DNA from 4 places in the Paenibacillus sp. FSL R5-0914 genome. Region 1 is predicted to be linked to each of the others. Evidence: riboswitches for the same ligand, from Rfam matches in the RefSeq annotation. Region 1 holds a riboswitch; each other region holds the start of a gene.
The links. Region 1 has a riboswitch for cyclic di-GMP ahead of MKX60_RS24550 (bifunctional diguanylate cyclase/phosphodiesterase). Riboswitches for the same ligand answer to the same signal wherever they lie in the genome.
Positions count from the first base shown of each region.

Region 1 (8,061 bases):
ACTCTTTCCAACATTTCTTTAAAATAGCTGAAGTCAGCTATACGTACAAAGATCGGTCCCAAACCAGTGATCGCAAACTCTAAAGGAATTGGTCCTTTTTGCCATGGTGTACCTGATGCGACCCCTTCATTAAATTCATCGGAGATAAGTTGATATTGTTGATCATCAAAATCTACGAAGGATAAAGTCTTTTTGCCAAACTGCTCTTTAATTCCGGTATGCTTCACATCCAAGCGATCAAAACGTTTTACCCAGTAGTCTAATGCAGCATCAGTTGGTACTCGGAAGGATGTCTTGGCGATCTCATTGGTTCCGTGTACACCTTTAGGAATGTTAGGAAAGTCAAAGAACGTCATATCCGTTCCGGCACTGCCCTTATCATCTGCAAAAAACAAGTGATACGTTTGGATATCGTCTTGATTGACGGTTTTCTTCACTAGACGCATTCCCAATACGTAAGTAAAAAACTCGTAGTTTTTCTCTGCGCTGCTTGTGATGGCTGTTACGTGGTGAATCCCTTTTAAATTTCTCATGATTATACACTCCTAAAGTTTAGTTTGATTTTGTAATATAATTCCCTAGATCAAGAAAGATTAATTGAATTATCTTAATGTTAAGATATCCACCAAAAAAAATATCTTTCCAACATTCGATTACATGTATCTCACAAATTATCTTTACATTAATTATCTTTAACTTAAGATAAATTTAACACACTCCTTTGTTGTTGTCAACAAAACACTATAAAAGATAACAGCCTTGTTCAGTATGTAAATAGATATCCTGAACAAGGCTGTTTTGTTTTGGTGCTTACTCGATCACAAATTTACCAACCGTCTCATTCATCATTTCCGCAATATTCGCCTGGTGCTCAGAAGAAGCAGCCACATCTTCAAACGCTTGTAATGTATCTGAAATGTGATTTCGAATGCCACTTACATTGTCCGCAGACTGTTGAGATACTGCGGCAACATTCGTCATTGCTTGATCTACCTCTGCCATTGATAGCTTCAGTCCGTGCATTGAAGATACCATTTCACCTGTGATCTCATGAAACATATCGGCATCATTTTTATATTGCATACTTACTTGCTCGAAACTCTCATAATCACTTATCACCGTCGAATCGATAAAATCCAGCAGCGCTTGTGATTGAAAGGACACATTCTCAAAAGCATCTTCCACTAGCAGTGTCATTTTCTGAATCTTCCCCACCGACTCCTCCGACTGTAGAGCAAGTTTGCGTACTTCATTAGCAACTACAGCGAATCCTCTTCCCTCATCCCCAGCTCTTGCTGCTTCAATGGAAGCATTCAAGGACAATAGATTCGTTTGGGCTGCAATCTCTGAAATGTACCCAGCTATCTCTCTTACTTCATTAACAACTTTCCCTGCCTCGATCGCGTGCATAATGGAATTCTGTTTCTCAGCATACAAACTTGTCGCATATTGAATCGATGCTACAGCCTTTTCCTTCGCGGAAGCTGCCTGTACCAGAATTTCTTCGGAGGTATTTAGTGCGACTCCCGCCTTATCACTTAGCAGATCTGCATTGGAGATAATCTCTTGTACTGTTGCATTTACTTCTTCTGTTGTAGCACTTAAAGATTCACTTCCAGAAGCAACCTCTTGCGAGGAATTATAAATTTGATCCATTGTAGCATTTACTTCCTCAACTGTTGCAGATAATTCTTCGCTAAGTGCACCTAACTCTTGTGCTGAGGAAGAAGCACTAGTTACGATGGTTTGTACTTGCTCTGCCGAATGATTAAGCGACTTCACGATTCGACCAAATTCATCTTCAGCATCAAACTTAGCTCTTTGAGTCAGATCTCCTCGACCAAACGCCTCTGAAAAGTTCAGGATAATGGTTACTGCTCGTGAGAAATATCTTCTCAAGGACAAATATGAACCGATTGAAATCAGGATAACGAGAAAAGCAACAATGATATTGACCGTAAGTCCTTTTTGAAATAGCTTCTTATTCTGAACATCTGCATATTGGGCACTTCCTAAGTTCATTTCAACTAATTTTCCAAGGTCTTCATTTCGTTTCATATTTAACGCTTCAAGATCAGAGATGATATCTTCAGCAGGATCATATGTAGGGGTATTTAGCATCTGTTCAAGCATTGGAAGCTGAATTTGCCTATACTGTTTCGTTAATGATAAAACTTCAGCATAAATCTCCTTTTCGTTTGGGAGGGAACGTGTTTCTTCATACTTATTCAAGATTTCATTGTTTTCAGCTTGAAGCTCAACAACTTTCTGATAACTCTCTTGAAGTTCGCTTGGATCATGACTAGCGATCATCTTATTCGTTAAGGTTACTATTTCATGATTATTAGATTCGAATTTCCCAAGTGCATAAACTGACGTAAGATCGTTCTTATACATACTTCTAGAGTTCGCATACATATTGCTGAAATACACACTACCAACGATCGCAATGATCAGAGCACCCAACAATAATATTGAATTTGTAACAGTAATTTTGCCTACGATAGTCCAATTTCTCATTTTCCTCATGCTTTGCACTCCCTATGTACTTTTAATTAAGCTTTCATATTCTGCTACTGGCATTGGTTTCGCGAAATAATAACCTTGAGCGATTTCACAATCTATTTGTTTCAAAAAATCAATTTGCGCCTCTGTCTCAACTCCCTCTGCCACAACTTTCATATTTAAATCCCTAGCTAGCTTGACCATACTGGCAATTACTATCTTCCCTGTCTCATCATTTGACTTACTCATCAGAAAAGCCCTGTCTAACTTAATGACATCAGCAGGGAAATATTGCAATACATTTAAGGAACTATAACCTGTCCCAAAATCATCGATAGCAATGGAAAATCCTTTACGTTTCAACTCCAACAAAATATCTCTAACAAACTCTAAATTTTGGAATACAATAGACTCGGTCAGCTCTAACTCTATCAATCTAGCAGGTACCTGGTACCTGTTAATAATATTCGTCAAATGGAGCAGGAAATCATTATGATATAGGGTTATAAGCGATATATTCACTGAAATCGGAAGTGGCTGGATTCCTTCCTGGATCCATTTACTCAACATGATACATACTGATTTAAACACCATTAAATCTAATTTCACGATAAAGCGATTCCTCTCAAATATGGGGATAAATACTGCAGGAGATATAAGTCCCTTCTGAGGATCATTCCATCGAACCAATGCCTCAGCGCCATGAAAACTGTTCACTCGCAGATCCATTTTCGGTTGTAAATATACTATAAATTCACCATTTGTCATGGCAGCATCCATCTTTCTTACGATGTCTTGCTCTTCGTGTATCTGCAATAGCAATTGTTCGTCAAAGAAAGTGCATGAGCTCTTGTATCCACCTTTAATGGACTTACAAGCGATTCCTGCTCGGTCAATACATGTGAGGATATCGCTCTGACGATCATCTATACAGTAAATTCCACAATTAATCACTAGCCTAAAACCTTCTTCATTTCCAAACGTATAGTCGCTCATTTGTTCAGTAAGTACTTGTATACGGATGAATAATTCCGCCTTATTGTCATACGAAGTGAAAAGAATAAAACGATCACCCCCTAAGCGTCCAATGACATCCTCGTCTAATGTGTTTGCTGTTAAGCTATTAGCCACTTGAATCAAAATGCTATTTCCTTCATGAAAACCGACAATTTCATTTATGTATTTAAATTGTTCAATATCAAATTGCAACACAGCAAACTTTGTATTCGGTTTCTCTTTAAGTAAATACTGAGCATCTATAACAAATTTATTCGTTCTAGGAAGATGTGTTAACTCATCCTCAAAGGCAATCCTCTCCATCTGTTTCCTAATTTTGCTCTTATTTAATAGAATGTTAACAAATATGATCAATAATAAGACAAACATGATTACACATAATAAAAAAGTCGCCTGACTCATTTGAGACGCTTTGGCCATGATCACATCTTTCGGTATCACGGAGAGAATATACCAGTCCTCAACCCCCTGGATGCCAGAATAGCCAACCATTTTGCTATCTCCGTTAATCCAAAATATTCCTACTCCAGATTTTTTTGCGGTTATGTTCTCTTTAAAGATTTGCAGTTGTTTCTTATTTCTAGAATCAATACTTATACTTTCGAATATGTTATCAATGGACTTATCCTCTTCGAGATTCTTCGATTTGATAATGACTTGTCCCTTTTGATCAATGATTTGAGAATAACCATGACCTTTAAAGAAGGAAACTGCAAGAGCATCATAAAGATCCTGTGTATATTTGCTGGCAGATAAAGCACCCTTCACTTCACCTTTAAACTTAAGTGGACTATTGATCGTGATAATTTCTTTATTAGAGATCTTATCTAAGAATGGATCAGAAATACTGCTAATACCCTGAAGAGCTTTTTGGAATCCTACTTCATCTGATACATCAAACATCGTCCCATCTGATGCGTAAGCTTTACCATCTGGGCTGTTGATGCTAATTCGAATAAAATTATATTTTTTATCAAAGTGATGCAGATATTTTTTGGTCTTATCCCAATCCATATAATTGATTTCCGAAATAGAATCAGCAATTCCATCTAATGAATCTAATCCACCCTGTATCATATTTCCAATCGATCTACTCGCATGTATCGTAGCTTCTGATGTAGCAGCAACCGCTTCTTGCTCATAAGAGTTAGCAGTCCATTTTATGAAATAGTAAGAGCACCCCCAAAATATCAACGTTGCCATTATGACGAGGCCTATCATTCTCCATACTCTCAGTGGTTGTGTTTGATCCATGTACTATCATCCTTTTTCCGATTTATTACGTTTTTATTAGAAAACGAATTAAAAAAAGCCGCTATCAGAATGATAACGGCTGCATATGCATCAAAAAATAAGATCAAGAAACTCCAACTGCATGCAACCGGCTGTCATATCTATATGTAGATTTAGACCCTATGGCTTTGTGTCCCTACTTTTCAATAGGTTTACCAATATTCTGTTTTCACTATTATTAGTCATAAATACTCTATTAATAATAGGTTGCTTCCAAAAGACCTATTTCCGTAGTGAATTTTAATTTTTCCATGGGAAAATTTTCACAAATATCAATGTTAACTTTAATATAATATTCATTAATGTAAAGCAACAATTCTGCGAACAATTATAAAATTAGATACTAAAGCCCAATGTAACATTTAAATATGTCACATTGGGCTTATTTCTCAACACGAACTATGTTTGCCTTACAAACGCATAACGAAGAACAGCTTCTTCTAGAATATCAATCCCCATAATGATATCATCTAAATCCGTATATTCATTGGGGTGATGACTAAGTCCATCAACGGAGGGAACAAAGATAAGCCCTACTGGGCAAAGTTTGTTCATGTTCATGGCATCATGCCCTGCACCACTGATCATCCGTTGACTCGATATCCCCTTCTCTTCACAAATGGATTCTAGAGCATGAGTGATCTCATCCGATAATAAGACAGGTTCCTCGGAGATGATTTCCGTACTCGCAATTTCAAGTTGTCTGCTCTCTTGTACTGAGGCTATTGTCTGATATAAATGATCTAACACACGTTGCCTGGATGCCACTGAAGTAGATCTGATATCAATTTTAATTTCCACTTCTCCCGGAACCACGTTCATAGCGCCATTCAAGATATCTATCACCCCTAGCGTCGCAACCGTTCCAAATTCTTGTTCGAGTTTGGCTGCTTTCTCAAGCGCAAGTGCTATTTCTGAGGCACCCAGAAAAGCATCTTTTCTCATATTCATAGGTGTCGTTCCAGAGTGGGATGCCTTCCCTGATATTTGAATATGAAGCCTCACGGGTGCAGCAATTCCAGTCACAATTCCAATTCTTTTATTATTGTTTATTAAGACAGGACCTTGCTCAATATGTAATTCAAAAAACGCTTTTAATTCTTCATTCTCTCTACTCGCCTGATCAATACTGTTATAATCCAGTGCACATAGCGAAAATGCCTTTTCCATTGTAATACCGTCTTTGTCCTTCAAAGATCTATATTTCTCCTTCTGAAATAACCCTGACATTATTTTGCTGCCTACTGTTGAAATACCAAAACGCGAAGATTCTTCACAGGCAAATGAAATAATTTCGATGGGATGATCCGTTTCAATCCCTTTTTCGTTTAGACGTTTGATCACTTCCAAAGCAGCCGTTACACCTACTACACCATCGTACTTCCCACCTTGATATACCGTATCCAAGTGAGAGCCCATTACAACGGGTGGGAGCCCTTCTATCTTCCCACTTCTTCTAGCAATCACATTTCCGCAATGATCCATCCGAATATCTAAATTTTCAGCCTTGCACATCCGCATAAAAGCACTCGTACATGTCTGCTCTTCATTTGTATAGGCAATTCTAGTGATGCCCTTCTCACCCGAGTTATATTGATTAATATTATCAAATAAAGCCTGATATCTTCTCTTTCTATCCATGCTAATATCTCCAATCCTGGGTATTCATGATTATGGTTTCATCAAAATTCGTGAATGATATACAATAGAGGTAGTGCTAGTCTTTAAAAATTACTTACTTGATGAGGTGTAATGGATAGCTATGAAGAAGACCATTATTTTTAAAGAAAATGACTCATTTACAATTAAAGCTGATTTTTATGAAACAAACCGTCCCCAAGCCCCTGCTATTGTGTACATTCACGGAGGCGGTCTACTTTGGGGTGATCGAGAAGATCTATCCGAGGAAATGATACAACTTTACACTAATAATGGCTTTGCGCTATTTTCGATTGACTATAGATTAGCCCCTAGGTCCACCCTATCTGACATCCTTGAAGATGTCCAAGATAGCCTTCTTTGGTTAGAAAAGGAAGGACCAAAACAATTCTCCATTGACCCCTCGAGGATCGCTGTAGTGGGAAGCTCAGCAGGTGGTTTCCTTGCACTAAGCACAGGAATGTTTACCCATAAGCCACGTGCGATTGTCTCCTTCTATGGATATGGCGATATTAGCGCTCCATGGGCACTCGAACCAAGTAAATTCTATTGTGAAAAGGATATCGTCTCCATGGGGATTGCAAAAGGTACAGTGTCCGATCAAATCATTACGAGCGCAAGCGTTGACGAGCGTTTTCTTCTCTATTTATATGCAAGACAATCCGGTCGTTGGATCGAAGAAGTGACGGGCTTGAATCCTTCTCTACATAAGGAAGAACTCCTCAAATTCTGTCCTATTCATCATGTAACTAAGGAATTCCCCCCTACATTGTTACTGCACGGAACGAACGATGTAGATGTGCCGTATGAACAATCGGTATTCATGAGAGCTGCGCTAGTGAAAGAAGGAGTACCGGCAAAGCTTATTACTATTCCAAACGGAGAGCATGTATTTGAAAAAGATTTCGATAACCCTGTTGTGCAAAAAGCTCTTCATCAGGTGATTGATTTCCTTCAGCTTCATCTTGCTGAGTAGATCTGTAGAAGAACAGGAAAATCCGGCACTAAAATAGTGCCGGAAAATATAGTAGACCGCATGAATTATTTCTTGTTTAATTCGTGGAAATGCGTCCATAAATGATCGCAATCTTCTCTAGCTTCCACTTTAATCATATTAACAACACTCTCATCATGACCCACAAAATATTCGCGAAGGTGAATGTCAGAGAAGCCGTGCTCTTTCGCATCATCTCTTGTGCTGCAATAATGAACTTCTTTAACACCTGACCAAATAATAGCGCCCATACACATCGGACACGGTTCACATGTGGCATAAATTACACAATCCGATAAGTCCATCGTGTCTAGCTTTTTGCAAGCTTCTCGGATAGCTACCATTTCCGCATGTGCGGAAGGATCCGTGTCTCTCATCATTGTATTGCTAACCGCTGCAATCACCTCATCGCCTCGGACAATCGTTGCACCAAACGGGCCTCCAAATTTCTTGTTCATACCCTCGATCGTTGCATCTACGGCCAATTTCATGTAATCCATTTCAAAATTCCTCCTCTAGTTTAATTGGGATGATTTTAGTGTTTTGCTAAAGATGGTGTATAGAACAAAAGAAACAATTAAGCCACTAAAGAA
Region 1 covers NZ_JBBORH010000003.1:277,180-285,240, reverse strand. Annotated here, with positions in the region: gene MKX60_RS24560 (ring-cleaving dioxygenase) at 1-533, opposite strand, end outside; gene MKX60_RS24555 (methyl-accepting chemotaxis protein) at 811-2,529, opposite strand; gene MKX60_RS24550 (bifunctional diguanylate cyclase/phosphodiesterase) at 2,542-4,776, opposite strand; cyclic di-GMP riboswitch class I at 4,896-4,982, opposite strand; gene MKX60_RS24545 (Zn-dependent hydrolase) at 5,215-6,456, opposite strand; gene MKX60_RS24540 (alpha/beta hydrolase) at 6,578-7,450, shown strand; gene MKX60_RS24535 (nucleoside deaminase) at 7,516-7,968, opposite strand; gene MKX60_RS24530 (cytosine permease) at 7,984-8,061, opposite strand, start outside.

Region 2 (8,061 bases), on a different contig from region 1:
GAGCGCCGTCAGCTTCCATAGGCTTCGGTCAGCATAGGAATAACTTACTTGCTGTAATTCTATGGCCATAACGTGTCTATAAGCTCCTTTTCACTGGCGGGAACATCCACATGGATGCCATGATTCTGCAGCTCGCGTGCAAGACGCCAAGGATACGGCTCACACAGATGGCATTTTTGCAGAAGCTCCTCGTTCCGGAACAGCTCCGCCGGTGTAACATCAGCAGCTAAACCACCTCCATGCAGCGCAAGCACCCGATCCGATGCCAAAATTTCATCTGCATCATGCGTAATCATAAGGATCGTATACTTTCCTTCCGCTCGCATATCCTGCAAAATACCAAGAAGATCATTTCTGCTTCCTTCATCCAACATAGAAGAGGCCTCGTCAAAAATGACGATGCCTGGTTCCATAGCAAGAATGGAGGCGATAGCGACACGCTGCTTTTGGCCTCCAGACAGCTCACCTGGGTGTTTGGACAGCAGATGATTTATTCCCAGCCTCGTCGTATAAGAGTGCAGCCGCTCAGCCATCTCTGCGTACGACAAACAAAGCCCTTCCAGGCCGAATAAGATATCTTCCTCTACAGTGGCTCCAATAAACTGATTATCTGGATTTTGGAACACCATACCGATGCATTGCCGAATGCTTCCGATCGTTTCCTCACTCAGTTGCATACCACTAACCACAATCTCGCCAGCACTCTTAGGCAGCAAAGCATTTAGTAGCTTAACTAGCGTAGACTTCCCGCAGCCATTGGGACCAACCAAGCTAACCCATTGTCCCTGAGAAATAGATAACGTTATATTTTGAAGAATCGGATGCTCAGGATCATAACCAAACGATACCCCATCCAGAGAGATGATAGCTTGTCCTTCTCCCTCTAATTCTTGACCTTCATATGATTCATTCATGTTAGTCATCCTTCCGCTGATGTGACTAATCAGTCCAAAAACTCTTCAAACAACGATATTTTTGACAATGAAGCCACCAAATAACGGACTGCATAGCCCACGGCAATTCCTGTTACTACTCCAGTGATTAGCAGCATGGGAAGATAATAAAAAATACTAAGGGATGAGAATACCATAGAAGCTGCCAGCAGCTGACCGATATTATGTGCAATCCCACCAGCTATACTAATGCCGATCAAGCTTATACTCTTGCCTTTGCCACTAATCAGCATTAACACGAACATTACAACAAAGCTAAACAGCGAACCGAATAAACTGAATAGTAAGCTTGAAAAAGTACCTAGCAAAAATGCAGTAAGCAACGTTTTGAGGATGACAAGCAGGAATGCGTCCCGTCCACGTAAAAAGTAAATACAAGTCAAAATCATAATGTTAGCTAATCCTAGTTTAGCACCCGGCACCAGTCCCATTCCTGACAACGGAATCTGCGCTTCTATTAGACTAAGCACTACTGCCACTGCGGCGAAAATCGCAATAATTACCGTTCTTTTTAAAGCTGTTGCAGATTCACTACTGGACATAGGCATCTATATCATCCTCCCCCGACGCACTTGTGATTTCCACTAATACTCTATGCGGTAGACAGACAATCGTCTGTTTGGGCAGGGTAATAAAACCAAAACCTAGGCATACTTGATCCGGGCAGTCGGCATCGTACATTTCAATCCCGTAATCATGCACCTTCAAGAGGTTATAGCCACGTTCGGTACGAACCTCAATGGTTTGTTCTTCTTTTGTAAGCTTTACCGTTTTAAATAACTCGCCGTCCACCGTTACATTGGCTACGAGATTTTTACCGGCCCCACCTTTATCATCATTGTCCGAAAACCATCTCGGTGCGAGAAAAGCGAGCGCAGCAATCAACACGATGGAAATCAACCACACATCTGCGCGTTTCATAAAAATCTCCCTTATTTTTTAATTAAAATCCAGACTTATTAATTATAACGGTCTACCCTCAATCCTTCAATCAATGTTGGGGTTTAATGTAAGTTTTAGAGGCCAGTTCACAAAATAGGCACGCAAAATAACCCCCACAGCCCCATTTACTCTGGCTTTCTAGCTTTTCCGAATTAATCCACAAATAATCCAGCATACGATATATTCAAATCAAACGCTCTCTCTTGCTCTGCTTGTTCCCCTTCCAAATCAAACAACCCTTATCTTGGAATTCATTATTATATTTGCCTTTTAAACAATACTGTGTTATATTTATATCGTATTTGTTTTCGATATATTGTATATCCCCATCAAGAAGATGTCAGGCCGACTATTTTACACTTCGGCAATTTGGACACAGAGGCTTCATGTTTTCTTGCAGAAACTTTCCTTTTTATGAGACTAAATTCGAAATATAGCATTCCGATTCACACTGGCGCGGTCAATGGAGCCGCAAGGGCAAAAGAGAGGTAGGGCTTTTGTCGTATTGGAAGGATTATTCTCGCCACACGGCTGCTGGAAATAACAAGGAATTAAGACACCCGTTACTCACGAACGGCGGGGGATGAATATAACGAAAAAGCATGGCTGTACGAACCTTACATAAGGACACATGCCATGTGTGGAAAAATATAGGCGCCCGATAACCGCTACCTAGCGGATATCGGGCGCTGTCTACGTTCAGGGCATCTAATTTACATACTGATTCACAAAAGCTGTTACTACGTTTATATACCCCGTCTTATCCATATCATAAGCTAACCCATGCCCTGCTTGTGGCACTACGAACTTCTCTTTGGGACTCTGACATGCCTCATACAATTCATTCATCATACTATATGGTACAAAATTATCGGCATCCCCATGAATAAAAAGAATCGGCACCTTCGCCTTCCTCACCTGTTTCAAGGCAGACGCTTCACTAAAACCATACCCTGCTTTCAAACGAGTAATTAGACTCGCACTTTGAATAAAAGGGAAACTTGGCAAGCGATACATACGCCGTAGTTGGTAGGCTAATTGTGCTTTAACTGAGCTGTAAGCACAGTCCGAGACAATAGCTTTGACCTGCGGCGGGAGATTTTCACCTGAGGTCATTAGCACTGTAGCACCACCCATAGATACCCCATGAAGCACAACTTGAGCACTGGGCCCAGTCTTTTCTATTATATATTCAATCCACTGCAAATAATCCTTGCGCTCATGCCATCCAAAACCAATATAATTCCCAGCGCTTTCCCCATGTCCCCTGGCATCGGGAATCAGGATATTAAAGCCCAGTCTCTCGTAATAGATTTTGGCGTACGCCCCCATATCCTTCCCTTTTCCAGAATAACCATGAGCTAGAATCGCCGTACGACCTTCAGCACGATCCGAAAGGAGCAAGTACCCTCTTAGTTGTAGCCCGTCCTCAGATGTAATCTCCACATTCTCAAAGCTCTGACTGGAGATCCAATCCTTCCCCTCACCCCAAGAAGCCCCGGCAACCGGGGGATCAACCTTCAAATCACGATTATTACTCAGGAATTCCTTCGGTGCTCGTTTAATAGCAATTCCATAAAAGAAAAAGCCCGCATAGATCAGAGCTCCTATGACGATGACAGCGCTAATGAAGAACCATACCAATTCATCTTCCCCGTCCTTTCCTCATATCCGTTGTAAATCAGTATAACATCTACTTAGAATGCGCCAAAATATAACAATCACAACAAAAGAAAACCGCCATCGGAATATGTCCCGAAAGCGGCTTTACTATTCTTCACGGCATAACTTGTATTCAAGCTACAATCACCGTTTATTATTTCTTGCTCGAGAATCTATTTCTCATTAGTAATCCAATAAGTGCAAAACCTAGACCAGTTACATAATAAGGGACTGAACTTGATTCTCCCGTTTTTGGAAGTTCATCCACAGGTGGATTACCTAGCGGGATTGTATCATCCACTACAGCAATATCCTCTGGTGACGGCGTTGGTGTTACTGTCAATACTGGTCCTAATGGAATCTCCTCCTCATCAACAAGTACCTCTGTGTTGCTCGACGGTGTTGGTGTTGATGTTGGTACTGGTGCTGGAGTCGACGAAGCTACAGGGCCCAGCGGCACAGGATCATCATTAACAACGACAGTGCCAATTACAAATGATGGTGTTGGTGTCGGGAACACCGGAGGCTCAGATGTTGGCGTTACTTCTGACGACGGTGTCGGTGTTGGCGTCACTTCCGACGACGGTGTCGGTGTTGGCGTTACTTCCGGCGACGGAGTTGGTGTTGGCGTCACGGTCGGCGTTGGTGTTGGTGTCACGATCGGCGTTGATGTTGGCGTCACGGTCGGCGTTGGTGTTGGCGTCACGATCGGCGTTGGTGTTGGCGTCACGATCGGCGTTGGTGTTGGCGTCACGGTCGGCGTTGGTGTTGGCGTCACGATCGGCGTTGGTGTTGGCGTCACGGTCGGCGTCGGTGTTGGCGTCACGGTCGGCGTTGGTGTTGGCGTCACGATCGGCGTTGGTGTTGGCGTCACGGTCGGCGTTGGTGTTGGCGTCACGGTCGGCGTTGGTGTTGGCGTCACGGTCGGCGTTGGTGTTGGCGTCACGATCGGCGTTGGTGTTGGTGTCACGGTCGGCGTCGGTGTTGGTGTCACGGTCGGCGTCGGTGTTGGTGTCACGGTCGGCGTTGGTGTCGGAGGTGGTTCTTCCCCTCCATATGGATACCAATGCATCTGCACCCCACCAGCAAATCCCTTTGCAATCAGCGTCCCATGCAGTTCACCGGAATTATAAGTTACTTTTGCAAGCGGAGCTAGGATAGTTCCTTCTATTGTTAAACTTCCAATATCAACAGTGCTAGCTTCATAAAAATTAAATAATACCTTGTTAGGGCTACCTCCCCAGATTTGAAAGCTTGGAATGTTAACTGAACTTCCGCTAACGTTAATGATAACTGTGGCGCTATTTGCAATATTAAACTGTAAGCCATTAGCACCAGCGAAATCGGCAGCACTAAGATTAAGAACGTTAAATGGTTCCGGAGCATCAATCGTTATTTTCCCATATTCCTTTTTGAAAGTTCCTATTGTAGCAAGCGAAGAGAATTCATTAGAACGTCCAATAAGAAATTGCTCTTCAGCATCAAAATCAATAGGAGTCCCTTTTCTCGCTGGTTCTTTAAGATCTACACCGTTGCTGGAAAAAACACCACCATAAACGGATGCTCCATGAACAGTCCCATTAGTAAAACTGATGTCATTACCAGCAATAAGAACATCTCCACCTGGATTATCCTTGGATACGCCGTAATTCTGCAAAGTAATATTACCTTTGGCCGCAAGGCGCCCATGAACCTGATCATTAGATTGTTTGAAATCGCCAAAAATAAAAGTATTAAAATTCCCTGCAATACCTAACACAGGTGTAGGAGTATAGGGAAGCACCTCCCCAGCCGCATTTACCAAATGACCTCCAGAAAGACCACTACCTACTGTCAAAATCCCCGCTAATATTAGTGCTAGCAGCGGTTTCATTCTTCTTTTCAAAAAGCACACCTCCTAAATCTATGATTTATATTCAATCAGAATAATTACCAGAAACTCTAAAGGACCTAACAACAAAAAAGACCGCCAAAAAAGAAGTGGAATTCCCTTCTCATGGCAGTCGGACGGTCATAGCGCATTTAAGACACTTTAGACTCCTGGACTTTGCGTCCCACCCTTTCAGGCGGTTTGCTATTATCATGATAATATATGTATTGACTTGCAGATTAGAACTAGCATTTTAAGCATCCTATTAAATAATCGTCTATGACTTTTAATACTTTTGAACTAATAATAGTTTAGCGCTCCATCCCCACAATTGTCAATCAATTCCTTTTGATATTCATACGCGTAAGCAAGCACAAAAAAAAGCGCCTAAAGGCGCTTCACACAAAGGTTTCCCTTTAATTTTAAAGTAACTTTATCCAACCTAATATCGATATCCATAATGGAATACTTAGAATCAAACCAAATACCATTCCACGGCGGAGACTTCCTTCCTCATTCATCCTAATTCTCCCTTTATATAAGTCTGAAGCATTATTTTTTATTATTACAATTTTAATATATTTTATTCTTTCTAATTTAGTTGTGAATTCAATCACATTGGACTAGCTGTTTAGAAATACCATTGATTATTTTTGGAATATCGGGGTAGAATACGAATATACGTTCCCATTAGAGGTGATGAGATTCATGAATAGAGCTGAAAGCAGGGACAACATGCTGGTGAAATCTTATTTATTGCTTCCGATGATTTTATCAGCTTTCGAACGGGACTCCGCCATTCTATCTGCACATTTACGAACACCCACCCCCTATCTGGAGGTTCTTGAAACAGCCGCAGCAGTTGCTACAACAGATCTAAGAGATGTTCGTTCGGAGATGAGAAAACGGGGAATCAAGGTTTATGAGCAGAACAGACTTAACACGGGGATAGAAGCCAAATTTATATGTCGTGGCTACCATGAACGAATGCTGCTGTTAAACGACATTGTCGCTGCCCAAGCTGCCATTCATATGCGCAGATATCTCGGTCTGGATATTTCATCTTTTAAGAGCTATGAAGAGCAGTATCAGATTAAGTGAAGTAGCGAAGAAGCTGCCCCCCTCCCCCATTTAATTAGCGAACAAAAAAATAGGCCTTACCATGGGAGTTGGCAAGACCTGAGAGATTTATACCACAAAACACTGGGGGGTGTTTGGTGTCTTCAATATATACCTTGAACCTGAAAATAAGATGATGCTCACATGAAAATTACATTAAAAAACTTCAATTCGTCGCTTAGGCTAGATCCGGATGCTCCCATAAGCTTAATCTACCTTTAGCCGGGATAGGATAACTCAGCGAAAGATCATTCTCAAGTTTCCAAGCAAAGCGGCCATCACTATAGTCACCAAAATCATATTCGTTCCCCTTATCCATTCCCTCAGGTCCAGTACCGGTGGAACCTCATAACACCCCGTGAGCTGACCTGTCGCAATAATAGCTCCTGTCGGCAAATTATTCGCTGTATGACCATGCTTCGCCAATATCGATTTGAACGGTTCCTGTTCCCATATTTTCTTATCTATACTCATCTGGCATGAATCCCCGACGCTCCACGGTAGGCTAATCTCCTTGACCGAGCTTCGAATTGTTTTTCACCAAGAGCAATCAACTTTGCCCAAGGCTGTCGTATCGTTAAACATCGCATCATACCCATCCCTTCAATCCATCCAGAAGATACAGAAAAGCGCGGTCTCCGAATTCCCGGAATACCGGCTGTATAAGCATTGTAAGAATGCCGGTGAATGGAATTGCCCCCGGACTACGCATTACGAGTGTTCCCCCAGCATATTCTACAAAGTTCTGTATGGTACAGTTTTGTTGCTCATTATAAGGTTCTATAAGGTTTTGTAAAGTTCCTCATGATGGTAGAAGAAATGGTGGAATGATATTCATTCTATCAAACTATTGCGTATATATAAAAATTTAGCAGTATGTCCCTTTCTTAGAAACTATTTCATCCATAATATAGTGATGTATCCAAGGAGAGGAGATGGAACATGTCAAACGGTTGTAATACAAATGCTTACGCTCCCTGTTCAACAGCTGAAGGCAATTCAACTGCAGCAACGGGAGTGGCGTCACACGCAGAAGGCTTTAGAACGCAGGCTGTCGGCGATACTTCCCACACTGAAGGAACATTGACTATATCAAGAGGGTTTGCTTCCCATGCCGAAGGCTTACTCACTCAGGCAAATGGTCACCTGTCACATACAGAAGGAGCAGATACTTCCGCATACGGTCCGGCTTCTCATGCGGAAGGAAGCTCTACTGTAGCTATCGGCGGCGCCGCTCATGCCGAGGGCTTCCGCACTCAGGCAGTAAACGAAGCTTCTCATGTGGAAGGGTCGCTGACCATCGCACGAGGTGCTTCAGCCCATGCGGAGGGTATACAAACTCAGGCGAACGGTCCAGCATCGCACAGTGAAGGATTCAATACATTTTCCGGTATTGATACCGCCCATGCCGAGGGCAACTCGACCGCCGCTACCGGATCCGCCTCTCATGCGGAAGGCTATCGCACTCAGGCAGCGAACGATGCCGCCCATGCCGAGGGCACACTCTCGATCGCA
Region 2 covers NZ_JBBORH010000001.1:348,832-356,892, forward strand. Annotated here, with positions in the region: gene MKX60_RS01470 (ATP-binding cassette domain-containing protein) at 1-69, opposite strand, end outside; gene MKX60_RS01475 (ATP-binding cassette domain-containing protein) at 60-914, opposite strand; gene MKX60_RS01480 (Gx transporter family protein) at 944-1,501, opposite strand; gene MKX60_RS01485 (NusG domain II-containing protein) at 1,485-1,874, opposite strand; gene MKX60_RS01490 (alpha/beta hydrolase) at 2,604-3,539, opposite strand; gene MKX60_RS01495 (choice-of-anchor A family protein) at 3,712-5,442, opposite strand; cyclic di-GMP riboswitch class I at 5,553-5,643, opposite strand; gene MKX60_RS01500 (hypothetical protein) at 6,136-6,528, shown strand; gene MKX60_RS01505 (hypothetical protein) at 6,784-7,020, opposite strand; gene MKX60_RS01510 (hypothetical protein) at 7,136-7,258, opposite strand; gene MKX60_RS01515 (peptidase G2 autoproteolytic cleavage domain-containing protein) at 7,489-8,061, shown strand, end outside.
Region 2: it holds a riboswitch for cyclic di-GMP, as region 1 does, so the genes downstream of both, MKX60_RS01495 (choice-of-anchor A family protein) here and MKX60_RS24550 (bifunctional diguanylate cyclase/phosphodiesterase) in region 1, are expected to answer to the same signal.

Region 3 (8,061 bases), on a different contig from region 1:
TTCACGAGCCATAGTGTTCGATGAGGACGCTAGAATCGTCTCACAAGGGCAATATGAGGTTAAACAATCTTTCCCACACCCTGGCTGGGTGGAGCATGACCCAGAGCAAATTTGGGCGTCACAGCTTGCAGCTGCAAGAGATGCGATTACTCAGGGCGGGATAACGCCTCAGGAAATATATTCCATTGGAATTACAAATCAGAGGGAAACGGCCCTGATCTGGGATAGAGCAACAGGTAAGCCGATTTATCCTGCGATTGTGTGGCAGGACAGACGTACTGCAGAGCTGTGTGAAGAGATCAAGAGTAAGGGGGTAGAGGTACTCATTGCTAGCAAGACGGGACTCGTTGTGGATGCTTATTTTTCTGCAACTAAATTCTCCTGGATTCTGGATCATGTAGACGGCGCACGAGAGCGGGCGAATAATGGCGAGCTACTAGCTGGGACAGTAGACAGCTGGCTAATCTGGAAGCTTACTGGCGGGGCTGTACATGCTACTGATGTAACTAATGCATCGCGTACGATGCTATATAATCTTCATGAGCGCTGCTGGGACGAAGAGCTAATGGAGGAGCTTCGTGTACCACGCTCCATCCTGCCAGAAGTGAGGATGTCCGGTAGTGAATTTGGAGCAGCAGACGCGCAGTGGTTCGGGACAGAAATACCTATTCACTCTGTATTGGGGGATCAACAAGCTGCTTTGTTTGGACATACTTGTCTTGAACCTGGCAGTGCCAAAAACACATATGGAACTGGATGCTTTATTCTGATGAATACAGGTACAGAAGCTGTAGTCTCCAGTCATGGGTTGTTGACCACTGTAGCTTGGGGAATGGGGGATGAACTCTATTATGCACTCGAGGGCAGTGTGTTTGTAGCCGGAGCGGCTGTACAATGGCTTCAGGAGGGGTTAGGACTCATAACGGAGCCGGCAGGCTCGGAAGACAAAGCACGGGAAGTAGAGGACAGTGAAGGGGTTGTCGTCGTACCTGCTTTTACTGGACTAGGTGCCCCTTATTGGGATATGTATGCACGTGGAGCAGTCTTCGGTCTAACTAGAGGAACCACCTCGGGGCATTTGGTAAGAGCAACGTTAGAGTCATTAGCATTTCAGTCTAGAGATGTAATTGGGGCGATGGAAAAAGATGCAGGCATGCCATTGACCGGACTTCGTGTAGATGGTGGAGCGGTTCGTAATGATTTGCTGATGCAGTTCCAGTCTGATATCCTCGGTAGTGAAGTTACTCGAACTACATATGCGGAGACGACTGCGCTGGGAGCAGCACTTCTGGCTGGATTAACCTCAGGAGTCTGGACAAGAGAGCAGCTAGAAAGCTTTAACAAAGCTGAGAGGGTCTTTTCACCTGTAATGGGTATAGATGAGCGTGAACGACGTTACAACGCCTGGAAAGACGCTGTAGCGCGTACCATGGGCTGGGAAAAACATGAAAGATATCAGTGATCAGGGAGATGCATATGTCTATGTTTAATGGAACAGAATCTGATCTACCGAGTGGACTATCTAAGCCTGCACTTCGAGCACTTCATGGTGCTGGGTATACACAGATTCACCAAATCAGTAAGCTCACTGAGTCAGAGCTTCTGCAGCTCCATGGGATGGGACCAAAAGGGATTGATGTACTACGGCGTGCGCTCACTGAAAAGGGGTTATCCTTTGCCAGCGAGTCCTAAAGAACAGATCAACCTAAAAAGCGGCAAGCTAAGGATAATCCTTGGCCTGCCGCTTTTTAGGTTGTAACGCTTAATATTCAATAACAAATGCAACGTTTTGCCATCCAGCGCCCACTGTCCAGAACAGAACTTTATCTCCGCGTTCGATCTTTCCTGTAGTAATAGCTTTGTGTAGAGCGATAAACGGGCTACTGGTTGAGGTGTATCCGAATTCATCACCTATGTAAACCGCAACCTCACGATCAATACCCACTTTTTCACAAACACCAACGATATTAGGTAGTGAAAGCTGTGAGAAACAGGCCGCTTTTATAGATTCAGGCGCTATGTTGTTATCAGATAGAAGCGTGCGAATCGATTCAGAAGCAGCATCTACGCAAATGGAATCATCAAATGGAATGAACTTCACATTGAATTCTCCAGCCGCGACGCCTTTTCTACCCAGATTAGCCAAGCCTTCAGCCGGGAACATGGAGTTGCCGTAAACGCATGTGTCTGTTTGATAGACAGAATCAATGAAGCCTACCGCATTATCATCGCGCACAAGAAGGACTGCCGCAGCTGCATCACCGAAGTTAGCATAATAGACAGGATCATTCTTATCTGCATGAGGTGCTACATAATCGGATCCGATGACCAAAGCACGTTTAATTCTAGGATTGGCTTGCATTTGACGGCTCACCTGTTCTACGGAAGCAGTCATACCTGCACAGTTAGCGTTGCTATCTATACAAATTGTATGGGATGCGCCGTTAATTAAACGGTGAATCATTAAAGAGTTAGTAGGAAAGATATATTCAGGAGTTTGACTTGCATAGGCAATAAGATCGATATCAGCGCCAGTGAGACCATTTTTATCCAACACATTACTGGCAGCCTCAAAAGCCATCGTAAGAGAATTTTCTTCCTCATTCTTAATGCTATAGCGCGTATCACGACCTAAAGTGGTCAGTAGACCTCGGATATCAATACCCTTTTCGTCAAAATGCTTAATAAAAAAGTCGTTACCAACTTTATTACTGGGATGATAGATATCAATGTCTTGAATACGAATTCCGGTCATATGAATGAATCCTCCTGAAAAACTCTATAGTTTTTTTAGTTATAAGAAGAATTAAGCTGTAACGGTGGAAATGATCTCGATGTTTTCTAGTCCTGCTTTACGACCCAGACGAGCAAGCTGCATTTTAAGAATTGGGTTATTCTCAAGGGTTAGATTTACTTTTACAAATCCATCATTCTTAAACATTACGAAGCAACCTTCCAAAAGAGGCACAACATCAGGAGCAGTTACGTTTAGCTTTCTGCAGTCGATTTGTAATTCATAGTCAGCTGGAGTGATAGGATTAATAGTTTGTTGATAAGCTTGGATAGATTTCAGACCATCTTCTTCAGAAAATGTTCCTTCCAGCTCAATATTGATCACTTTTTTAGTAGTGTCTGTCTTTAAAGTAAACTGTCCCACGTTAACATCTCCCGATATTTTAATTTTACTGAAAATAGTTACTTTATTTCTTCAATCGTTTCGAGAAGAATATTAAAAGCGGTGATGATTCTAGGTGCCCCTATAGCGGGTACTAAGTGTAATAGAATACCTTTGAGTTGTTCTACAGTAACTCCCACACGAAGAGCCATGACATAATGAACACCCAATTGATCAAACTGACCCATCGAAATCAGGGCAGAGATAACTGCGATTTCCTTCCAGTCAGCTTCGATTGTGTTGCGTTGAAAAATATCGCCGTAGGCATTCCCCATAATAAATTCAGCCAAATCGGGGAAATGTTCTTTAATCGGAGCCAGTGCTTTAGCTCCGTAGTCTCCAGAGAGATTCGTGAAGTGGTTCAGACCACTGTTTACATTGTCTTTCATAAGTGACCTCCTAATTTAGGTTCAAAGTACGGTGAGCAGTCGGAGGGACCTCATCACGGTCTGTTAGCAGTTCAATGACGGCAACACGGTTGATGGCAACAGCATCCTTGATGGCTGTTTCGAACTCCTCCGCTGTCTCACATTTGTAACCCTTAGCGCCTAGTGATTCTGCGAATTTCACAGCATCCATAGGGACTTCGTAGATAGTTCCGTCAATACGTCCTGTAGTTTTTTCCATACCTTTTAGAGCCATATCTAGCTGTTTATTATTCACAACAATGAATATGACAGGAATATCCTTGCAGACAGCAGCGTTAATCTCTGCGCCTAGCATCATAAAGCAGCCATCTCCTGTAATGCAGAAGATCGTTTCTTCTGGAGCAGCAACCTTTGCACCAATCGCCATTCCGATGGAATTACCCATACAAGCAAAGTAAGCATCGAAAACAAAACTGCCCGGTTTCTTAACCTTGTACCATTTCGCAGCATGGAAACCGTGACTTCCATCATCAACAAAGACTGTGCTGTTATAAGGAATCAAATCACTCATCGTACTCAAGACCGATGCAAGTGAAAGGTTTGGTAAAATCGGAGGCTCTTCGGTATAATCGGAATTTGTCGGTGCTTCGCGTTTTGTGATGTTGTTCGTGTCAATATTATTGAGATAGTAAACTAGATTGTCCCGTAGATCTCCAGTCACTGGAATCGTTTTAGAGAACAATATTTTTCCGACAAAAGTCGGATCGCTATCAAACTGAATTAATGTTGCAGGATGATTTTCCCTTTTAAGATTACAAATTGTCATATCACTTAAACGTGAGCCGAGAACGATAAATAGATCACTTTGATTCAGCAAGTCATCCCCATGGGTACAACCGCCTACTCCAATTGGACCGTGATAGAGTGGATGATCCCAAGCTATAGCCCCTTTACCACCTGGAGATGTAACTACAGGAATATTAAATGTTTCCGCTAATTGAATTAGCTCACTATGTGCTCCTGAGCGGTTAACGCCTTTACCCGCGATAATTATTGGATTCTTAGAGTTATTTATAGCATCAAGTACACGGTCGATATTAGCATGGCTAACCAGTGATTCGCGTTCAGGGATTACAATATTACATTCCTCTAGCAATTCCGTTTGTACATCAAAGGGAATACAAAGGTGAACTGGACCACGATTACCGCTCAAGGCAATGGATATGGCATGATTAAAGATTGTGCTAAAGTGGTCTCCACGTTCAATAAGCTTGCTATATAAGGTGGCAGGTCTAAACATATCAGCTAAATCAGCTAGAAAAGAGGTAGAGTCCTGACATTGGGGGATTCCAAGCTCTTTAATAGATTGATGGCCAGTAATAAATAGGACAGGTAGGTTGTTAGCCTTAGCATGTGCTGCTGCAGTTAATAGGTTTGTTCCACCAGGACCTGAAGTACCAAAAGCTACACCTAGTTTTCCAGTTTTAAGCGCATACCCGGCTGCTTCGAAGCCGGAACTGGACTCATGTCTCCCGGGAATAAATTCAATACCGTAATCTACCATTTTAAGAACAATAGGACAAATGGATTTCCCGATAATACCAAAGGAATGGGTAACACCTAGGTTCCGTAGTGCTTCCGACATGTAATCTGCGACTGTCTTCAAAAAATACACCTCACAAGTTGATTGTTATTTTAAAATCAAACATTAGAAAACCTGTGCTCTGAATTAGGGCACAGGTTGGTGGCATAAATCGCCATAGAGACTGAACAATTGTTCAGTCGTCTTGGTTTTCTGCAACCTGGCAGTCATGGCCTCTGATTAAAAATGAGGCTGTAGATCCATGGTTTTGCGTCATCCTCTTTCGAAGATTTTGCCAATATTAATTTTAAAATTTATAAGAAGAATTTTCCTTTACAATATATTCCTAGAGAACCTTTGTCAATATATTTTCGCAAATTAACTCGAATTTTGACGAAAGTCTTGTCCAACCTATGAAATAATAGATATAAAAAAACTCCCCCTAAGTCAAAACTTAGGAGGAGTTTTTGGACTTGTTTATATATTTTTGCAAGTGACTTAAAACTTGAAAATATGGATAGTCTTCTGTAGATTAAACACAGCCTGTGTCATTTTCTCAGTTTCTTCAGCAACGGACTGCAGGGCATTAATTTGTTCATTCATAGCGGCGGATACTTCCTCGGTGCCGGCAGCGGTTTGCTGTGTGATTGCAGAGATATTCTCTATTGCACTTGAGATTTTCAAGGCACTTTCCAACATCAGATCACTTTCAGCAGAGAAGGAAGAGATTTGCTCGGTAATATACTGCACACTTTGCACAATTTGAGCAAAGATATGAGCAGATTGAGTGATCATCTCATTCTGTACCTGTACGACTTCTTCGTTGATAGCGATATTGTCAATCGCTTGTTTGATATCAGTTTCGATGCTCCGAACTAAGCCAAAGACTTCCTTCGTTGAAGCCGTTGATTCTTCGGCAAGTTTACGAACCTCCTGTGCGACTACAGCAAAACCTCGACCATGCTCTCCGGCGCGTGCTGCTTCGATGGAGGCATTCAGCGATAAGAGGTTGGTCTGCTCAGCGATCTCTGTGATGGTTTTTGTAATCATCGTAATTCCGCGAGCATTATGAGACAGGGCTTCGATAGTATCAGCTACTTTTTGAGTAGCCTGGATGTTTTTGCGCATGCCTTCAGCTTGAGTATCAACGGACTGCCGTCCTTGTTCAACTAGTTCTAATGTATGTATTGAACGTCTGTTCATTTCTTTCGTTGAGTTCGTATAATTGGATACTTTATTCTCAATATCTTTAATAGATTCTGTCATTTCAGCGATATCCGTAGATATTTCATTTGCACCAAGAGCTAGCTCGTTAGACGAAGAGGCTACCTGTGCCATGACAATTTTCAAATTCTGATTCTTATCTTCGATTCCACGGCTTGCATCCATAACTTGACGAGTGATTTGTGATGCTTCTGTCAAAATCTTCTTGAGCTTGTCAATCATAGTATTAAAGGAACGACTTACGTCCCCCATAGACCCGTTCTCATCGGCTCTACTAGTAAAATCCCCTTTTGAAATACTATGAGATACATTCGCGATGTCATCAAAAGAAGATGTAAGCGTTCTCTCGATAAAGCGGGCCACGGGGAAAGTTAGAGCAGCAAGAACTACGATTAGAACAATACCCAAAATAATGTTGCCTAAGATCATAAAAGTAACTAAAACAGGAATAGCAAATAGTGCGGCAACGAGGTAACATCCGGCAACAATTCTTTGTTTTAACGGAAGTTTATGCATCCAGTTCATTGGTATAATGTCCTCCTTATTAATATTATGTATTGGTGTTATTATATGGGATTTAAAGGTGATTGGTCTATAGTAAGAACTGACATAAATCTTCTTTTCGGAGTAGTTCTTTAGATTTCGTGTCAAAAATCCTCATAAATAGCGGAAATTTTTGCGATAGCAGACTTTACCATCTCTAAAAGTTCTTGCGGTGAAAGTACAATAACCGAGGGACTAAAAGAAAGGATTATCCGGCAGGCCGACTCGATCGTATTAAATTCGGCATCTACGTTTACCCACTCTGCTTTGCTAGTTGGCTCTATCAATTGGACAGAGACGAATCTTTCTCGCTGTAATTCTTTTAAGATAGATGTTCTAACCCTTAGCTTTACTTGATACTTTGGCAGTGCTGCTTTAAAGGCAGTGGTGGACTCTTCCCAGTACTGTTTTAAATCAAAGTCATCAGGTCTTTTAAACCACTCATGAGTCTCCTCAACGTTAACTAATCTGGACACACGAAAGGTCCGTAGTTCATCTTTGCTTTTGGCTACGACATACCATACTCCGCGTTTTGCAACTAACCCAAGAGGTTCAATGAAACGGACCGTTGTCTCGTTGCTCCGGAGATAAGTGATTTTTACTTTGCGGTCCTCCCAAAGTGCTCTCTGCAGTACAGAAAGGAACGGATAAGTCTCATCCGAAGGATGCCAACTGGCGCCATCAATATGAATACGCTCGCTTAGGTAATTTGCTGGGTTACTAAGTCGATGTGAGGATGCAGCCTCTAGTTTGAGAAGAGCGGAAGAGTAGTCGTCTTGTATCCCCAGATCATTCATTATAGATGCGTCAGCGGACAGAAGCAGTGAACCAATCTCTTGTGGCTTCATTCCCGTTAGGGAGGTTCGGTACCCTTCAGTAAGCATCCAACCTCCTTCACGACCACGTTCAGCTAAAATGGGTATTCCTGAAGCACTTAATGCTTCCATATCACGAAACACAGTTCGTTCTGATACCTCGAGTGTTTGGGCCAATTCTCTAGAAGTCATTTTTCCACGATTTTGCAACAGAAGTAATATTGATAACAAACGGTCGGCTCTCATTAGGCTATTGTACCTCCTCGAATTATTGATTAGACGATCACCATTAATCATTTCTAAATCATGATTATATTATATATGTCAGTTGATGTCATATATACGGGCTATACT
Region 3 covers NZ_JBBORH010000001.1:2,999,915-3,007,975, forward strand. Annotated here, with positions in the region: gene glpK (glycerol kinase GlpK) at 1-1,462, shown strand, start outside; gene MKX60_RS13210 (DNA-binding protein) at 1,477-1,692, shown strand; gene MKX60_RS13215 (3-oxoacyl-[acyl-carrier-protein] synthase III C-terminal domain-containing protein) at 1,763-2,755, opposite strand; gene MKX60_RS13220 (hypothetical protein) at 2,807-3,157, opposite strand; gene MKX60_RS13225 (carboxymuconolactone decarboxylase family protein) at 3,196-3,564, opposite strand; gene MKX60_RS13230 (thiamine pyrophosphate-binding protein) at 3,575-5,218, opposite strand; cyclic di-GMP riboswitch class I at 5,337-5,432, opposite strand; gene MKX60_RS13235 (methyl-accepting chemotaxis protein) at 5,624-6,874, opposite strand; gene MKX60_RS13240 (helix-turn-helix transcriptional regulator) at 6,997-7,953, opposite strand.
Region 3: it holds a riboswitch for cyclic di-GMP, as region 1 does, so the genes downstream of both, MKX60_RS13230 (thiamine pyrophosphate-binding protein) here and MKX60_RS24550 (bifunctional diguanylate cyclase/phosphodiesterase) in region 1, are expected to answer to the same signal.

Region 4 (8,061 bases), on a different contig from region 1:
TGGTGGGGGCTGGGATCATGAACCGATTACCGCCGAGAATGTTAAGCAAGGACATGCAGCCGTCGACGCAGCACTATCTATTGGTATCAATATGTTTGATCACGCAGATATTTATACCCGTGGTAAAGCCGAGAAGGTATTCGGTCAAATCTTTAAAGAACGCCCAGGACTCCGCGAAGAAATCATTATTCAATCGAAGTGCGGTATTAAGCTAATGGAGCCTGGAGACAGCTCTAATGTCTTTGACTTCTCAAGCCAGCATATTCTAAGCAGTGTAGATGGAATATTGTCGCGACTAGGAACGGAATATATTGATATTCTGCTGCTCCATCGGCCTGACCCCCTAATGGATCCAGAGGAAGTAGCTTCTGCTTTGCATCAATTAAAGGCAACAGGTAAAGTTCGTCATTTCGGCGTCTCCAATATGAGCACAGCGCAGATCAAAATGCTGCAAGCCTATTGCGATGAACCTTTTATCGTAAACCAGTTACACATGAGCCTAGCCAAGCTCAGCTGGGTCGATGCTGGAATCAGTGTAAACCGTGAACCTTGGAAGGATATTACCTTTCCCGAAGGAACCCTTGAACATTGTCGAATGGAGAACATTCAGCTTCAAGCTTGGGGCCCACTCGCACAAGGCTTATTTAGCGGACGTTCATTAGAGGATCAACCAGAGAATATCGTCCAGACAGCTGCCATGGTTAAACAACTTGCAGATGAAAAAGGAACAACACCCGAAGCCATAGTGCTATCCTGGCTAATGACACATCCGGCAGCTATTCAGCCTGTGATTGGGACTGTGAATCCGCAGCGCATCGCTGCCTGCGCCGATGCGGACAAGCTGGAGCTTACTCGTAAAGAATGGTATGACCTATATGTTAGTTCACGTGGTACTCGTCTTCCCTAACTGAGCCCACAATTAAACTCGCAAGAATTCTTAATAGCCTAATCGTGCCTCTCGCATGATTAGGCTATTTTTAATACTTTCCCCTCCTATGTATCGTTCTCAATTGAGAATAAAAATAGATATCAAGCGATAAACCGAGATAAATAGAGATAAATTAACATTTTTGTTCTTTATAGAGCACAAACGAGACTTATTGACAGTTTTCTTTTCAATTTATTCCATGTATTATTCATTACAGAAGTTGTTCTCAATAAAGAACAATAATAACGAACCAAAGAAACTCAAGACATTGAGGGGAGGTATTCCTCTGAGACCCAGATCAGCAAAAAGAAGACCTAAACGAAAGAAACAAATCGGATTACGTGTTCTGCAATCAGGAATGGCTGTCTCCGTCTTGTTTCTGACTACCTCGCAGCAAGTGGGTAGTACCTATGGTGGTTTTGGAGCTACTACGCAAACCACTAGCACAATTAGCTTTTGCGAAGTATTTCCAAACTCGATCAAGGGGCTTCTAACAGAACTCAAAGATCATATCGAAAGAGCTACTGCTTTAAAAGGATCGCTGCAAAGCTATACCCCTTCAGGCAGTCTCTCAGACGTTTCGGGAATAGAAGGCATGACGCTGGATGAGCTTGATGTCGCAGCGCAAGAGATTTCCACACAAATCTCCGCGCTTCAATCTCAAATCGATGGCGTGAATGAGCAACTGGCCACCAACAGCCAAATTTGGAACGAAATCAATGGTGAGCTGAACGCAGCAGCAGCCGTCCTATTCCAGATTGGAGGATATATGACCTCTCTAGATTCAAACTGTCTAGAAATCAAGGATGAACAATTCTTCAGAGAGCTGCAAAGCAGCCTGAATCAAAGCGGTGTAATCTCTGAATCCCTGAATGCTTCCTTAAAGGGAGTCATCCAATATCTAAACTCCATACACGACATCGGGCTTCCATTTGCTTCGGTAGTGACCAGTGATGTATATGGACAACCCGAGTTACGCAACGAGGCGTTTCAGCAGCCGTTACCTTTCCTGATTCCTTTTAGTCAGCCGGCCGGAAATATCTCTAGCGAACTTACCTCCACTTATGAAAATCTCAATACTGAAATGAATGGTCTTAAAGAATCGGCTACTTCAGGAATCAGCAATCTTCAGAGTCAGCTCCAAATGATCAGTCAAACCCGTGAACAACAATTGGAAGCACTTGAGAAAGCCCGACTAGAGGCGCTGGAACAAACGAAGAAAGAAGAAGAACGTTTGGCACTGGAGAAAAAAGAAAAGCAAGAAGCTGAGGAGAAAGCAAAATCGGAAGTGACTCCACCGACAGGTGAAGCTGCTCCAGAGAAAATAAATAAAGAACAGCCTGAAGCCCCAGCCACTAACCCGGTCGTTCCGGAAATTGGTGAAGAGCTAACGATTCCAAAAGATGTACCACAGCAAGCGGTTCCTCAGGAGGCGCCAAAAGCGGAAGATACAACCACTTCCCCACCGGTAGCAACACCAGCCCCTTCGGACCCTCAACAAGTTAAAGGTGGCGAATAATATGCGGATTAAAAAAATGATCAACAATACATTATCGAGCATCATGCTTGTGATATTCATTCTGCTGGTGGTAGCCGTAGTTTTATCAAAGGCCTCCGGCGGTGAACCTGCCTTCTTCGGATACCAGATCAAATCGGTACTCTCAGGTTCGATGGAACCAGGGATTCAAACCGGATCGATTGTCGCTTTAAAACCCGGAGGAGATATGAATCGCTTCAAAAAAGGCGATGTGATCACCTTTAGAAATGAAGAAAACCTGCTCATTACTCACCGTGTTGTAGAAGCAACAATGAACAACGCTACTGGTGAAGCCATGTATCGCACGAAAGGCGATAACAATGATGCGCCCGATATGAACCCTACCAGTTCCACGAATGTTGTAGCTGAGTATACCGGGGTCACCGTACCTTACGTAGGTTACGCTATGAATTTCGCAGTTTCCAAAGCTGGAAGTGTTGTGCTCATGATCGTACCAGGCTTGATGCTCCTGCTCTATGCCCTGTATTCATCATGGAAGGCTGTAGCTGCACTCGAAAAGAAAAATGCTGCTATACTTCCCACCTCCCCACCTCCAACTGAAATACAGTAATCCGTTGATTGTCCGCTTCCGCTTACGAACCGGAAGTTACAATATATAACTTTTATAAAAAAACCACAAAAACCGAGGAGGAATTTTAATTATGGGTATCAAAAAAACATTGGGTCTTGGCGTAGCATCTGCAGCACTGGGTTTATCATTGATTGGTGGAGGAACTTTCGCTTACTTTAGCGACACTGCACAAAGCACCGCTACATTCGCAGCAGGTACACTGGATTTGAACTCTGATCCTTCTGTTATCGTTGATTTGAAGGATCTGAAGCCAGGCGATACGATCAAAAGAGACTTCAAACTAAAAAATGACGGTACACTTGATATCGGTTCGATCCTCCTCAAAACAGCTACCTCTATTAATGATGTAGGTGGTAACAACGGCGCTAACGATTTGGCAAAATCCATCAAAGTTAAATTCCTGGTGAATAAAGATAAAAGCGGCATCTTACCTGGTAGTGAAGAGAAAGTAGTTTGGGAAACTACCCTGGCCGATTTGAAGACTCAGACACCGGATCTCGTAAAAAATACTGGACTTGATGCAATCTGGGGTACTAGCGAAGCATCTGGAATTAAGGCCGGCACAAATGATAGCTTCACCGTTCAATTCGAATTTGTTGATAACGGCCAAGAGCAAAACTACTTCCAAAAAGATTCATTAACTCTGACTTGGGATTTCGTAGGTAAGCAAACTGCTGGATCCGCTAAATAATCTAATAAGTCTTCCATTCGAAGAGCAGCAGATTCTTATTCCGGAAAGCGGATAAGTAGATGCTGCTCTTCTCTTTACAATAAACTTTGTCGAATTTATTGATATTTGCTATACTAATAACAAAAATTACGGAGGGGCGTCAGCATAGTGCCACAAAATATGGGCCAACGTATCCAGCATCTCCGCCTAGAAAAGGGATTGTCCCTATCTGAGCTTGCGGACAGAGCGGATGTTGCTAAGTCGTATCTTAGCAATGTGGAGAGAAACATCCAATCCAATCCTTCAATCCAGTTTATCGAAAAGATCGCCGATGCGCTTCAGGTATCCATCCACGCTTTGCTCTATGGAGAACCTAATGATGCTGAGGAGTCACCTTTAGATTCGGAATGGTTCCGATTGGTGCAGGAAGCTATGGCCTCAGGCATAAGCAAACGCGAATTCAAGGAGTTTCTGGACTACCAGAAATGGCGCCTTGATCAGAAGGATTAATATTCCACCTGACCTGATAAGATCCTCTTCTACTCATACTATTAAACATAAGCGCCTTCGCCTCCTAACATGGACTGCGAAGGCGTTTGAATTCTAGCAGAATATAAGGACCAAGTCTGAAACTTATAGATTCTTATATAAAGAAAAAGAGCACAGCGAGTTATCGCTGTGCTCTTTTGATATCTAATGCTCTGAATGTATTACTGCACGGCTTGCACAGTCTTCTCATGAAAGAAGCGACGAATTTCATCTGCCTTTATGCCAGCCTTCTTAGCTGCTAATAATAAATGGACCCACTCTACGTCTAGATCAATGACCTGCTGTTCTCTGTTGCTTCCCTGGTTGGACTTGTCCAAAAAATCTCCTCCTAAGATTTTAGTCCCCAGGCAATCCGGCTGTCATAGTATTTCTACCTTAGACCCGCGACTTTGTGCCCCTGCCTTTCGGCAGGTTTACCTTTTACTGGACCCTTTACACGAAAGGATCTACTTTGAATATATGAAAATCGCTAACTGCAATAACATTATACTATACTAAAGTGGAAAAGTGTGTCGATTTCTGATTAGTTTTTCCATTAAAAAACAAAAAATAGAAGCGATTTTGTGCGATATCTTGTCCTATTAACACGATACTCGTCCCATTCATAAAATTAATTAAGCCAATATAATGATACTTCCTTCCCTATTAGTTAAAAATAAGGATATTAGAATCATTTTAGTGGGCCTTAGGAATGGGTAATGAGAAGAAACAGCGTTCTTTTCATTAGAACAAGCTAACCCATACCATTTTGCGAACGTATTGGACGAAAGAATGAATTGATTACACGTGTGGAAAGTAGCACAATAAGATGAGAAATGAAACCGCAATCATCACAGCTCCAGTAAGCGTTGACACAAAATGTCACGTATGGAGTTCATCCGTTAAGGAGGATGTATTCATGGCAGCCAAAGAGCCCTATAACGAATCCATTTGGAGTAAGTATTACGGACCCAATTTAGGCTACATTCAAGAAAGATATGAACAGTTTGTGAAAGATCCTTCCACCGTAGAGAATAATTATCGCGAGCTTTTTACAAATTCGGGTCCCCCACCCCTAACACCGGATAGCGAACCGGCTCCACAGCCTCGCATTTCGGGAGACACCGAATGGCTTAGAAAGGCAGTAAGAGCTTCCAAGCTAATCGCTAATATTCGTATATATGGCCATATGGCCGCTGATATTGATCCGCTTGAGCGCGATCACAATCCCATGGCTAAATATCTTGAACTCGAAACCTATGAGCTGACTCGTGAGGATCTGCTCGCACTACCTGCCACGCTCATTTGGGAGAATGCGCCGAATGATGTGCATACCGGATGGGATGCAGTTCAGCGTATGCGTCAGGCTTACACCAAGACAATCGCCTATGAATTCGGGCATGTGCATGAAGAACAAGAACTGAAATGGTTGAACAGACAGGCAGAATCCACAAGCTCACCAGCGCCTTTAAATAATGCAGAACGTAAAGAGCTGCTAAACCGCCTGATCCAAGTAGAGCAATTCGAAACCTTCCTCCACAAAACCTTTGTGGGTCAGAAGCGGTTCAGCTTGGAAGGCAATGACGCTCTCGTACCGATGCTGGATGAAATCGTACGCGCTGCTGCGCATGACGGCGCAGAGCATATTCTGATGGGCATGGCGCATCGTGGTCGCCTCAACGTTCTTGCACATATTTTGGGCAAACCTTATGACATTATATTTTCAGAGTTTCATCATTCTCCGAACAAGGAGCTTTTCCCTTCCGAAGGCTCTACAGGCATTAACTATGGCTGGACGGGTGATGTGAAATACCATCTGGGTGCAGATCGCGCTGTCCGTGAAGGAGAAACCGTACGCACAAGAATAACACTAGCGAATAACCCAAGTCACTTGGAATTCGTCAACCCTGTCGTGGAAGGCTTCACTCGTGCTGCTCAAGAAGATCGGAGCACAGCCGGATTGCCGAAGATTGATACCAGTAAAGCTATGGCGGTACTGATGCATGGCGATGCCGCTTTTCCAGGTGAAGGGATTGTTGCAGAAACACTTAATATTGGCAAACTTCAAGGTTATCAGAATGGCGGGACGATCCATATCATTGTTAATAACCGGATCGGCTTTACGACAGAAAGCGAAGACTCCCGTTCAACGCATTATGCGAGTGACATCGCCAAAGGATATGAAATTCCAATTATCCATGTCAATGCTGATGATCCTGAGGCCTGTATATCAGCCGTTCGTTTAGCTAGTGCATATCGCAATCAATTCAAAAAGGATTTCGTTATTGATCTCATCGGCTATCGTCGTCATGGACATAACGAAATGGATGATCCTGAAACTACACAACCTATCGTGTACGGTAAGGTACGCAATCATCCAACCGTTTACAAGGTGTATGCGGAGCGGCTACAGCGTGAAAAAATTCTTACAGCTGAAGATGTACAAAAGATGCACGTTGAAACAGAAGGCGTATTGCAACGTGCGTACGATAGTATGAAGGAAGGCAATCACAAGAAAAAAGAACCAAAGGCCTTCATTCCTCTTCATACAGATCGCTCAGCGGCAGGCACTACAGCCGTACCGATCTCCAGTCTGCAAGAGATTAATCGTGAGCTACTGAGCGTACCTGATGGATTCCAAGTCTATCCGAAACTGGAGCGAATTCTGCAGCGTCGCAAGGACGCACTGAATGAGGGTGAAAAGGTCGACTGGGCACTCGCTGAGTCCCTCGCCTTCGCAACCATCCTGAAGGATGGAACGCCAATTCGACTTAGCGGTCAGGATGCACAGCGTGGCACCTTCGCACACCGCCATCTGGTGCTGCACGACAGCAAGACAGGAGAATTATTCTCTCCGCTTCATCAGCTAAGTAATTCTCGCGCTTCCTTTGGCGTATATAACAGTCCGCTATCTGAAGCTTCTGTGCTAGGCTTTGAGTATGGTTATAATGTGTTCGCACCAGAAACCTTCGTCATCTGGGAAGCACAATATGGCGACTTCGCCAATGCAGGTCAGGTTATATTTGATCAGTTCATTGCCGCTGGACGTGCGAAATGGACGCAGCGCAGCAATCTCGTCGTCATGTTACCGCATGGCTACGAGGGACAGGGACCCGAGCATTCCAGTGGTAGATTGGAACGCTTCCTACAGTTATCCGCGGAAGAGAACTGGACCGTTGCTAACTTGACCACTGCTTCTCAATATTTCCATGTCTTGCGGCGCCAAGCTGCTTTATGTGGACAGGAAGACGCTAAACCACTGGTGATTATGACGCCGAAGAGTCTCATTCGTAATCCGCGCAGCACATCTGCCGGAACTGAGCTCGCTTCCGGACAATTCCAGCCTGTGTTAGCTGAGCCTCTGCTAGGCCAGAAGCCAGGTGAGGTCAAACGTCTAGTAGTCTGCAGCGGTAAAGTAGCTATCGACATCCAAACAGAGCTAGAAGCTGCTTCAGACAAAGATTGGTCATGGCTACATGTACTGCGCTTAGAGCAACTCTATCCGTTCCCAGAACATGAACTGAGTGCTCACTTAAGCTCCTTCACATCCCTTCAGGAAATTGTCTGGGTGCAAGAAGAGCCGAAGAATATGGGCGGATGGAGTTATACCGAACCTCGGTTACGGGCCATCGCACCGCAAAACACTAGCGTGAGATATATCGGACGTCCTGAACGTTCCAGTCCTGCGAGTGGTTATGCAGATGTTCATAGCTTTGAACAGCGTAGAATTGTTTCAGAGGCCCTAAAAGCAAATTCACAAGTACAAACAGCTGTACCGTCCTCTTAAGAGGACGGTATCACAATAG
Region 4 covers NZ_JBBORH010000001.1:478,400-486,460, forward strand. Annotated here, with positions in the region: gene MKX60_RS02025 (aldo/keto reductase) at 1-907, shown strand, start outside; gene MKX60_RS02030 (hypothetical protein) at 1,197-2,447, shown strand; gene sipW (signal peptidase I SipW) at 2,449-3,036, shown strand; gene MKX60_RS02040 (TasA family protein) at 3,128-3,748, shown strand; gene MKX60_RS02045 (helix-turn-helix domain-containing protein) at 3,908-4,237, shown strand; gene MKX60_RS02050 (anti-repressor SinI family protein) at 4,438-4,593, opposite strand; cyclic di-GMP riboswitch class I at 4,620-4,704, opposite strand; gene MKX60_RS02055 (2-oxoglutarate dehydrogenase E1 component) at 5,175-8,042, shown strand.
Region 4: it holds a riboswitch for cyclic di-GMP, as region 1 does, so the genes downstream of both, MKX60_RS02050 (anti-repressor SinI family protein) here and MKX60_RS24550 (bifunctional diguanylate cyclase/phosphodiesterase) in region 1, are expected to answer to the same signal.